Amycolatopsis sp. NBC_01480: one gene and its partner. Each later gene encodes a partner of the first gene's protein in a complex. Links are inferred from orthologs where the notes say so. Each region holds a gene or a part of one and is shown on either strand. Other genes may lie near its edges.

Evidence for each region.
Region 2: the proteins of OG371_RS31070 (region 1) and ptsP are in contact, whole or in part, in an NMR structure (PDB 2MP0), measured with the Escherichia coli proteins. The link is inferred for Amycolatopsis sp. NBC_01480 from one-to-one orthologs.

The regions. Positions count from the first base shown.
Region 1 is NZ_CP109442.1:6,499,560-6,504,669, reverse strand. Bases 726-3,499 are described here. They hold OG371_RS31070 (PTS sugar transporter subunit IIA), read right to left. Parts: upstream 2,454-3,499; coding sequence 1,998-2,453; downstream 726-1,997. Other genes in these bases: OG371_RS31060 (GntR family transcriptional regulator), read left to right, coding at 2,928-3,499; OG371_RS31065 (PTS glucose/sucrose transporter subunit IIB), read right to left, coding at 2,450-2,767; OG371_RS31075 (Rieske (2Fe-2S) protein), read left to right, coding at 1,464-1,892; OG371_RS31080 (hypothetical protein), read right to left, coding at 928-1,314. In the rest of the region: OG371_RS31085 (A24 family peptidase), read right to left, coding at 1-313; more of OG371_RS31060, read left to right, coding at 3,500-3,725; OG371_RS31055 (PTS transporter subunit EIIC), read left to right, coding at 3,722-4,960; OG371_RS31050 (HPr family phosphocarrier protein), read left to right, coding at 4,998-5,110. UniProt on the Escherichia coli protein: The phosphoenolpyruvate-dependent sugar phosphotransferase system (sugar PTS), a major carbohydrate active transport system, catalyzes the phosphorylation of incoming sugar substrates concomitantly with their translocation across the cell membrane.
Region 2 is NZ_CP109442.1:3,213,740-3,219,074, reverse strand. What follows is about bases 1,059-4,057. They hold ptsP (phosphoenolpyruvate--protein phosphotransferase), read left to right. Parts: upstream 1,059-1,695; coding sequence 1,696-3,420; downstream 3,421-4,057. Other genes in these bases: OG371_RS15240 (DUF1707 SHOCT-like domain-containing protein), read right to left, coding at 3,479-4,057; OG371_RS15250 (hypothetical protein), read left to right, coding at 1,059-1,703. In the rest of the region: OG371_RS15255 (ribokinase), read left to right, coding at 65-937; more of OG371_RS15250, read left to right, coding at 966-1,058; more of OG371_RS15240, read right to left, coding at 4,058-4,141; OG371_RS15235 (hypothetical protein), read left to right, coding at 4,301-5,272; OG371_RS15230 (response regulator transcription factor), read right to left, coding at 5,277-5,335. UniProt on the Escherichia coli protein: General (non sugar-specific) component of the phosphoenolpyruvate-dependent sugar phosphotransferase system (sugar PTS).

The sequences.
Region 1 (5,110 bases):
GGCCGCCGCCGGCCAGTGCGACGGCGAGGAGGGGGTACGCGGGGAGGGTCAGCACGTCCGGCAGCCGCCGGTGGCGGACGTCGGCCAGTGCGAGTGGGGCGCCGAGCACCGTGACGAGCCAGGTGACCGGCAGCCACCAGCCCGGCCAGCCGCCCGCCTGCCATCGCCACGCGACGACCGCCGCCCCGGTCCCGGCGAGCATCGCCGCGAGCCTGAGCGAAATCGGCGCGCCGGCTCCGCGCACCAGTAGCCCCGCGCCACTGGCCGCGAGGGCGCCGGCCGCTATGACCAGCGAGAACAGTCCCCATTCCATGCCGGCCACGCTGACAGGGAACCGCCTTCGCAGGCAATCAAACGCTGTCGCGAAAGGTCCCCTCGCGACGCGCGGAGCGTCTTTTCACTCGACCGGGTAACGGACCCAGGGCCGGCGAGCGGCAAACCACGGGAGGACAGGACTGCGCCCCAGCGTCGCGTGATCCGGTCGGGTTGACGTGGCTTGCTGGAACGGTCGAGGCCGGGAGCCGGCCACTGCACGGGGGACATGGCCGGAGCGGGCCGCGAGCCGGTGACAGGTGTGACTCCCGAGGTCCCTGAGGTCCCTGAGGTCCCTGAGGTCCCTGAGATCCCAGTGACACAACGACACGCAGCGAATGCCTCATGGGCTGCACTCAGCGCAGCCAACGAGGCATCCGCTCCACCACGCCCGCGCCGGGATCACCGAGCGCGCCCACACCACGAAACGTAAAAACGACAGAATCACGAAAGACCAGCCGACTCGCCGGCGGAACCAGCCGGCCCCGATTTCCCTCAACCAAGCCAAAACCCGCGCGCGCGAGTGTCCAGACGCGACGAACCGGCCGCGCCTCGAGGGCACGGCCGACGACGGTGCGGCGACAAAACCCCTGTCGCCGCCCGAAACCGGTGTCCTCAGCGGGACACGGCCACCGACCGGCGGGATTGCAGGTCACGGACCAGCAGGACCAGCCCGAAGATCACGCACAGCGCCTCGGTCACCACGCCCCAGTACTCGAACTGGCTGTTGAACTGGTCGTGCACCCCGAAGAACCCGACCGTGGTGGCCAGGAAGTACGACACGAGCGTCACGGCGCCGAAGCCGAACGTGAAGAACGCGGGCAGCCAGTGCTTCCAGAACAGCACCGCGACGGCGATCACGACGCCGGCGATGCCGTTCAGCAGGAACAGCGGGCCGACCACGGCGATGTCCGAATAACCGCTGCCCCAGTACAGGTAGAAGTGCACCAGCGCCGAGCCCACCAGCCCGACCGCGGCGACCACGCGGAACCACTTGTCCATGACCGAACCTCCACTCCGACCCACCCTGGATCCCTTCGGCAGGTACACGGACGGCGGCCCGTTTCGGTTCACCCAGGGCCCGCGGAGGAGATCACGAACAATCTCGCGAACCGGTGAACCGGACCGCCTCCGATCTCGTTCCCAGAGGTATGACTGCCGAACTGCACTCCCGCCGTTCCGTCCTCACCACCGGTGCCGCCGTGGCCGGTGCCGCCGTGGGCACCGTGGCCCTCGCCGCCTGTGGCGGTGGCTCGGGGGCGAGCGCCGAAGCGCCGAAGCCGGGCGGAAAGGTGATCGCGCTGACCGAGGTGCCCGTGGGCCAGGCGAAATCCGCGAAGACCCCGGACGGCCAGGACGTGATCGTCGCCCAGCCTGCCGCCGGGACCGTCGCCTGCTTCAGCGCCGTCTGCACGCACCAGGGCTGCACCGTGAACCCGCCCAGCGGCGGCGAGCTGCACTGCCCGTGCCACGGCTCGGTCTTCGACGCGCTCACCGGCGCGGTCAAGAAGGGGCCCGCGGACAAGCCGTTGCCGAAGGTCAACGTGAAGGTCGAGAACGGACAGGTCACCACCGCCTGAACCAGGCGGGAAACCCACGAAACAGGGCCCCTTGTGGACGGTCATCGTCCACAAGGGGCCCTGCTGCCGTAAACGCCCAGTCCCTAAAGCCCAGCCGCTAAACGCTCAGTCGCTCCAGGTGAACAGCGGGTCGCCCGCGGCGACCTCGCGTCCGGGCTCGAGGTCGGCGAGCACCTCGGCCGGCGCGTCGAGCCCGACCACCGGCACGATCGGCGAGTACCCGGCGGCCGCGACGGCCTCGGGGTCCCAGCCCACTACCGGCTGCCCGGCGCGCACCGCCTCGCCCTTCACCACGTGCAGGGTGAAGCCCTCGCCCTTCTCCTTCACCGTGTCGATGCCCAGGTGGACGAGCACGGCGCGGCCGTCCTCGGTGGCCACCACGAACGCGTGCGGGTGCAGGGTCACGACCGTGCCGTCGACCGGCGCGACCGCGTCGGCCCGCCCGCCGCTCGGCACCACGGCGATGCCGGGCCCGACCATGGCCTCGGCGAACACCGGGTCCGGCACCTCGGTGATCGCGACCACCCGGCCGGCGACCGGGCTCAGGATCGACAGACTCACATCAGGTCCTCGATGTCGCTGGCGATCGTGTCGGCCTCGGGGCCGACGATCACCTGCACGCCCGAGCCCATCCGCACCACGCCCATCGCGCCCGCGGCCTTGAGCGCCGGCTCGTCGATCAGGCTCATGTCCTCCAGCTCGCACCGCAGCCGCGTGATGCAGCCTTCGATCTCGACGATGTTGCCCGATCCGCCGAGTGCCGCGAGAATCTTCTCCGGCCTGTCGTCCGCCATCGCGGCCTCCTCGTTTCCTGTTGCTTTCCCACGTGAGCAAGCTGCATTTCCAGCAGTACTACGCCGTTCGTCGGCATGCACGCCGCGGTCGGCCACGAACGCATAACGGTGGTTGACACCCGCTCGCCCGCCGGAGCATCCTGCCCCATCATGTCATTGGTCTAGACCGGAACGTACCAATCTTCCGGCCCGGACGCGAGCACCGGTTTGCGGTGCGACGAGACGAGGGAGGGTGACGCCGATGAGCGCGGCCGCGCACGTCCCGCCACCCGATCGGGTCGAGCGGGTGGTGAACGGGCCCACGCCCAAGCACGCCCAGCTGCGGGAGATCCTGCGCCGCTCGGTCGAGCGAGAGCTGCCGCCGGGGTCGCCGATCCCGTCGGAGCGGGAGCTGGCCCAGCGTTACGGTGTCTCGCGGCTCACAGTCCGCTCGGCGATCGGGAAGCTCGTCGAGGAGGGCCTGCTGGCCAGAGTCCGCGGCAAGGGCACCTTCACCGCCGCACGGCGGATGGAGCTGCAGCTCTACCTGATGTCGTTCACCGACGACATGCGCCGGCGGGGGCTCACCCCGACCACGGAGGTCGTCTCGACCGCCACGGAGATCCCGCCGGTGACCTCGGCCCACGCACTCGGCCTCGGTGAAGGCGTGCCCGCCCACCGCCTCGTGCGGCTGCGGCGCGCCGATGGCGTGCCACTGGCCGTGGAACGCGGCTGGTACCACGCCGGCCGGACCCCCGGCCTGCTCGACCTCGACCTGTCCCGTTCGCTGTACGCCCAGCTCGGCGAGGCCTTCGACCTCCGCCCGGACCAGGCGTACCAGACGGTGTGGGCCGAGTCCGCGGACCGCGAAACGGCGCGCTTGCTCGGCATGCGCACCGGCAGTCCGCTCCTGGTCTTCCGCCGGGTCTCCAGCGCCAACGGAGAGCCGGTCGAGGACATGACGTCCTGGTACCGGGGAGACCACTACCAGGTGACCATGCAGTTGGATCGGAACACCCCGGATTCCGGCCACGAACCCCACTATGGAGGTACCCGATGAGCGCCACCACCGCGGAGGGGGCGAAGGGCAAGAAGAGCGGCAGCGGCCTCGCCGGCCTGCAGCGCTTCGGCCGCAGCCTCATGCTGCCCATCGCCACCCTGCCCGCGGCCGGTCTGCTGAACCGGCTCGGCCAGGACGACGTGTTCGGCAAGGACGGGCTGGGCTGGAACAAGGTCGCGGCCGTGATCGGCGCGGCGGGCGGTGGCCTGTTCGACTGGCTGCCGCTGCTGTTCGCGATCGGCATCGCGGTCGGCTTCGCCCGCAAGGGCGACGGTTCGACCGCCGTCGCCGCGGCTGTCGGCTGGGTCGTCTTCAACAAGGTCATCCAGGCCATCGCGCCGATCAGTTCCCAGCAGGGTTACAAGCCCGGCTGGGACGGCGCGCCCATCCACTGGCCGTACAGCGTGCTGACCGGTGTCGTCTCCGGCATCGTGGCAGCGCTGCTGTGGCAGCGTTACCACCGCATCAAGCTGCCGGCCTGGCTGGCGTTCTTCGGCGGCCGCCGGTTCGTGCCGATCATCACCGCGCTGGCGATGATCATCCTCGGCGTGATCTTCGGCCTGCTGTTCAAGTACGTCGACGAGGGCATCACCTCGATCGGCAAGGCAGTGGTCGGCTCGCCGGTCATCGGTGGCGGCATCTACGGCTTCCTGAACCGCCTGCTCATCCCGATCGGCCTGCACCAGCTGCTGAACGTGCCGGTGTGGTTCATCTTCGGCGGCGGCGACCTGACCAACTTCTTCAACCACGTGCAGGGTTCCGGCACGTTCATGACCGGCTTCTTCCCGATCTTCATGTTCGCCCTGCCCGCCGCGGCGCTGGCGATCTGGCAGACCGCGAAGCCGTCGCAGAAGAAGATCGTCGGCGGCATCATGATCTCGGCGGCGCTGACCTCGTTCATCACCGGCGTCACGGAGCCGATCGAGTTCGCGTTCATGTTCGTCGCGTGGCCGCTGTACCTCTTCCACTCGGTGATGACCGGCATCTCGCTGGCGGTCTGCAACGCGCTCGGGATCAAGCTCGGCTTCTCGTTCTCGGGCGGCGCGATCGACTTCGCCCTGAACTCGTCGCTGGACACCGCGCACAAGGCGTGGCTGCTCATCCCGATCGGGCTGATCCTCGCCGTCATCTACTACGTGGTGTTCCGGTTCGTGATCACGAAGTGGAACCTGCGCACCCCGGGCCGTGAGGACGACTCGGTCGAGGCCGACCTCGAACGCACGGCCGCGAAGTAAGATCACCAGACAGCTGAGCAAGGAGAAGAGGACGGACATGCCGGAGAAACGAGTCACCGTGGCCAGCAAGGTGGGCCTGCACGCCAGGCCGGCCGCGCTGGTCGCCAAGGCGGCCGCGGCACAGCCCGTCGCGGTGAGCATCGCCAAGGC
Region 2 (5,335 bases), 3.3 Mb from region 1 along the record:
TTCACTTTTGTGCCCGTACTGTCCTTGACCCGCGTGACCAGGCGCTCGTGGCAGAGTGACCGCCATGAGTGCTGCCGTTCTGGTCGTGGGATCCGCCAACGCCGACCTGGTCGTGCCGGTCGAGCGCCGCCCCGGAGGCGGCGAGACGGTGCTGGGCGGCGACACCACGCTGTCGCCCGGCGGCAAGGGCGCGAACACGGCCGCGGCGGCCGGTCGCCTGGGCGCGGACGTCGCGCTGCTGGGCGCCGTCGGCGACGACTCGTACGGCCGGCTGCTGCGCGATTCGCTCGCCGACGCGGGCGTCGCGACCGGCCACGTCCGCACCGTCGGACGGCCGACCGGCATCGCCTACATCACCGTGACCCCGGACGGCGAGAACTCCATCCTCGTCTCCCCCGGCGCCAACTCCGCGCTGGAGCCCGGCGACCTCACCGACGACGTCCTCGACGGCGTGCGCGTCCTGGTCACCTCGCTCGAGGTGCCGTTGCCAACGGTCGAGCACGCCGTCGCGCGCGCGAGCGCGAAGGGCGTCCGCGTGCTGCTCAACCTGTCGCCCGCCGCTGAGGTTTCACGCGAAACACTGGGCGCGCTCGACGTTTTGCTCGTCAACGAGCACGAGGCCGCGTACCTGCTCGGTACCGAGGACGCCGACCCGCGCAAGCTGCTTGAGCTGGGCCCGCGCGCGGCCGTCGTGACCCTCGGCGCGAAGGGCGCGGTGGTCGTCGAGGCGGACGGCTCGACGGAGGTCGCGTCGCCGAAGGTCGAGGCCGTCGACACCACGGGTGCCGGAGACGCCTTCGCGGGTGCGCTGGCTGCTTCGCTGGCCGAAGGCGCGACGCTCGTCGACGCGGCGAAGCGGGCCGTGAAGGTCGCGGCTGTGAGCGTGACGCGACACGGCGCGCAGCCGTCGTACCCGACTCCCGACGAGCTGGAATGACCGGCGGCGGCCCCGTGTTGTCGTTCACGTGGGCGATTCGTTCGGTTCGGCCTGGTGGCGGGGGTACGCCGCCCAACTGAAAGCGATCGCGGACGCACGGCGTCCCGACGCGCTGGCGATCATGTCCTTGTCGGAGACGCTGGCGGCGCTGGGCCGGCAGTCCGAGTCCGACGAGGGCGTGTGCGACGTCCCGCTCGAGGGCGTGGTCGGCACCGTCGCCCGTGGCGGCGACTTCGACCGTCAATTCCGGCCGCGCAACCGCGCGTTGCGGGACCGCTGGGAGGCGCTGGCGCGCACGTCCGCGGACCTGCCACCGGTGCGGCTCGTGCGGCTGGGCGACATGTACTTCGTGGAGGATGGCCACCATCGCGTCGCGCTGGCTCGCGCCCGCGGGTCGTCGGCGGTGCGCGCCCAGGTGCGCCGGATCTGCACCGTGGCCTGGGCGTTGCGCTGTCTCACGGTGGCGGACCTGCCGTCGAAGACCGCCGAGCGGCTGTTCCTCGAGCGCGTGCCGCTCGCCGACGACGTCCGCCTCGACCTCTGGCTCGACGATCCGGCCGACTGGTTCCGGCTCGCGGACTCGGCGGAGGCCTGGGGTTTCCGGCAGACTCTGCACGGCCGCCCGCTGGCCAGCCGCGAACAGCTGGCCGAGGCGTGGTGGCACGAGGAGGTGCGGCCGGTGCTCGAGCGGGTGCGGTCCCGCGGATTGTGGGCGGCACCGCGAGATATCGAGACGTATCTGAGCTATGGTCTAGACCATGTCTGAGACCCTCACGGGCACAGCCGCCTCGGGCCAGCCCGCCGCGACCACCGAGTCAGCCGGAGTCACCGTGACCAACAACCCCGCCGTTTCGTCGTTGACCGGGGTCGCTGTGAGCCCGGGGCGCGCGAGTGGTCCCGTCGTGCGCGTCGCCGAGCCGCTCGGCGAGCCCGCGAGCACCCCCGCGCCGGCCGACCCGGCCGCGGAGGCCGCGCGGATCGAGCCCGCCGCCGCCGCCGTCGCCGCCCGGCTGGAGGCGCAGGCCGAGACCGCCGAGGGCGAAGCCGCCACGATCCTCATCACCACCGCCGCGATGGCCGCCGACCCGGCGCTCGCCACGCAGGCCCAGCAGCTGGTGACGGCGCAGAACCTGCCCGCGGCCCGCGCCGTCTACCAGGCCGCCGAAGGGTTCGCCGAAGCACTCGCCGCGGCGGGCGGCTACATGGCCGAGCGGGTGCGCGACGTCCGCGACGTGCGTGACCGCCTGGTCGCCGAGCTGCTCGGCATCGCCCCGCCGGGCGTGCCGGAGCTGACGTCGCCGAGCGTGCTCGTCGCCCGCGACCTGGCGCCCGCCGACACCGCGGGCCTCAACCCGGCGAAGGTGCTCGCGCTGGTCACCGAAGAGGGCGGCCCGACGAGCCACACCGCGATCCTGGCCCGCGCGCTCGGCATCCCGGCCGTGGTCGCGGTCCGTGGGCTGCTCGCGCTGGACGCGCCGGCGCTCGCCGTCGACGGGGACACCGGCGTCGTCGAGGTCGCCGACCCGGAGGCGCCGGTGGTCACCGCCGTCGCCGCGGGCCCCGCGGAGTGGAACGGCACGGGCGCGACCGCCGACGGCCACGTCGTCAAGGTCTACGGCAACGTCGGCTCCCCGGCCGACGCGCAGGCCGCCGCGGACGCCGGAGCCGAGGGCGTCGGCCTGTTCCGCACGGAATTCTGTTACCTCGACGCCTCGGCCGAGCCGACCGTCGACGAGCAGCGCCAGGCCTACACCGCGGTGCTTTCGCCGTTCCGCGGCAAGCCGGTCATCGTCCGCACGCTGGACGCTGGCGCCGACAAGCCGCTCGCCTTCCTTTCGCCGGAGGCCGAGCCGAACCCGGCGCTGGGCGTCCGCGGCCTGCGCGTGGCGTTCGACCGGCCGGAGGTGCTGGACCGCCAGCTGGCGGCCATCGCCGGCGCGGCCGAGGACTCGGGCGCGGTCGTTTCCGTGATGGCCCCGATGGTCGCGACGGCGGACGAGGCGGCCTGGTTCGCCGAGCGCGCCCGCGCCGCCGGCCTCGCCCGCGCGGGCGTGATGATCGAGATCCCGGCCGCGGCCCTGTCGGCGCGGGAGATCCTGGACGCGGTGGACTTCGTCTCGGTCGGCACCAACGACCTGGCCCAGTACACCTTCGCGGCCGACCGCCAGCTCGGCGCCGTGGCCCAGCTGAACGACCCCTGGCAGCCGGCGCTGCTGCGCCTGCTGAAACTGATCGGCGACGCGGCGATGGTGACGGGCAAGCCGGCCGGCGTCTGCGGTGAGGCGGCCGGCGATCCGCGCCTGGCCCTGGTGCTGGCCGGACTCGGCCTGACCAGCGTTTCGATGAACGCCCCGGCGATCCGGTCCGTGGGCGCGAGCCTGGCGTCCGTCACCCTGGACGACGCCCGGTCGCTGGCTGCCGCGGCGCTGGCCGCCGCCACCCCCGCCGACGCCCGGACTGTGGTCGCCGCCGCGCTGAAGTAAACGTAAAGAAGCGCCGGACCCGCCCGACGGATGGAAGCGGGCCCGGCACTCACGCTGGTCAGCCGAAGAAGCCCCGCCTGGGGTGCCGGATGACCAGCGAGCCTCCGTGGACCCGGCCGGTGAGGACGTACCGCGGTGTGCCGGCCCGGCCGTTGCTGCCGGTTTTGTCGTCGAGGGAGCCGAACTTGATCTCGGTGATCGAGTTGTAGTCGACGGCGGCCTGCGGCGGGATGACGATCTCGACCGAGCCCCACTTCGAGTCCAGCTCGATCTCGATCACCGGCGTCGACGTGCGGGCCTCGGTGAAGTCCAGCTTCGTGCTGCCGTACTTGTTGCGCACGACCATCGCGGGCGGGACCTGCCACGGGCCGCTGCGGTGCAGCGACGAGTACTTCGCGTTCAGCTCCATCCGCTGGCCCGGCGCCCAAGAGCGGGTGTACGAAGGCGCGTCCGGCGCCGCGTACGGAGCCGGCGCGGCCTCCGGGTGCGTGAGGCCCGGCAGGTCCGCGAGCACGGCGTTCAGCTCGCCGCGGGTCCGGGACGCCAGCGCGCGGTCGGTGCGCTCGGTGAACTCGTCGAGGTTGAGCATGCCGAGCCCGATCGCCTTCTGGAGCACGCCGACGACGTGCTCGCGCTCGTCGTCGGAGACCCGGATGTCGCGCGCGGTCAACGGCTTGGTCTCGGTCGCGGTCTCCGCGGTCGTTGTCTCTTCCTCGCCCATGGTGTTGATGGTAGAACTCGATTCCGCCAGCCAGATCGGGGAAAAACCCTGAACAGACCCGTATTTCGTGCCGGCGCCGCCCTCGCCGCGGCGAGCCTCCTGCTGGCCGCTTGCACGAACGGGACCCCCGCACCGGTCACCACCCCGAGCCCGTCGACCGTGCAGAACCAGCCCGTCGGACCACCGCGCACGGGCCTCGACGGCGGGCTTGCGAACCAGCTCAGCGTGCGGCTGCTGCTCGCCACGTCCCCGCCCACCGTGTTCGACGCGGACACCGGCGCGAAGGGCAGTGTGCCCGGCCTCCCCGGCGGGAAGAGGCTGGTCAGCGTCCAGCGCGTCGGCCACACACCCGTCATCCTGACCTCGCCCGAGTGCCAGTCCGCCACCTGCGCGCCGGACGACGTCTACACCTACACCGGCCCGGACACCGCGCCGGTTCCGCTCGGCCAGGCGTTCAGCATCGCCCCCGGCGCGGACGGCGACAGCGTGTGGGCGATCCGCCAGGACAGCCCCGGCAACTGCCGGCTCCAGCACGTTTCGCTGGCCGGCGCCGCGCTCGACCCCGGCACCGTGGCCAGCTGCCGCACGATCGTCCGGCAGGAGACTTCACACGGGCTGCTGATCACCGTGGACAACGGCACCGCCGAGACGGTCGACGTGCTGATCGACCCCGCCACCGGCCGTTCCGTGCAGCAGGCCCCGCGGATCCTCGCGGCCACCGGCGACCGGCTCATCCTCGGCGGCCTGACCGATCTCACCGTCGTCGACCTGCCGGGCGGCGCCCGCACCAAGGTCGCGCCGCCGGTGGTGGATTCGACGCCGTACGTGCTGCCGAACCGCGACGGCAGCCTCGCCGCCGTCGACTTCGGCACGCCCGCCTGGCACAGCACCGACATCCAGACCCGCGACCTGTGGCTGCTCGACCTCCATGACCTCACCTGGCAGGAGGCGCCATCGATGCCTTACACCACCGAGCACCTCAAGCAGTCCGGCCTCGACTGGTCCCCGGACGGCGACCTCCTGCTGGACGACGGCGTCGTCGCGGCCTGGCATCCCGGCGAGCCCGCGTGGCGGCTGGGTTCGGCGAAGATCCCGGACGCGCAGCAGTTCCCGGGCGTCTCGATCTCCTGAAACCTCAGTCCTCGTCGAGCCCGTGCTCGATCGCGTACCGCGCCAGCTCGACGCGGTTGTGCA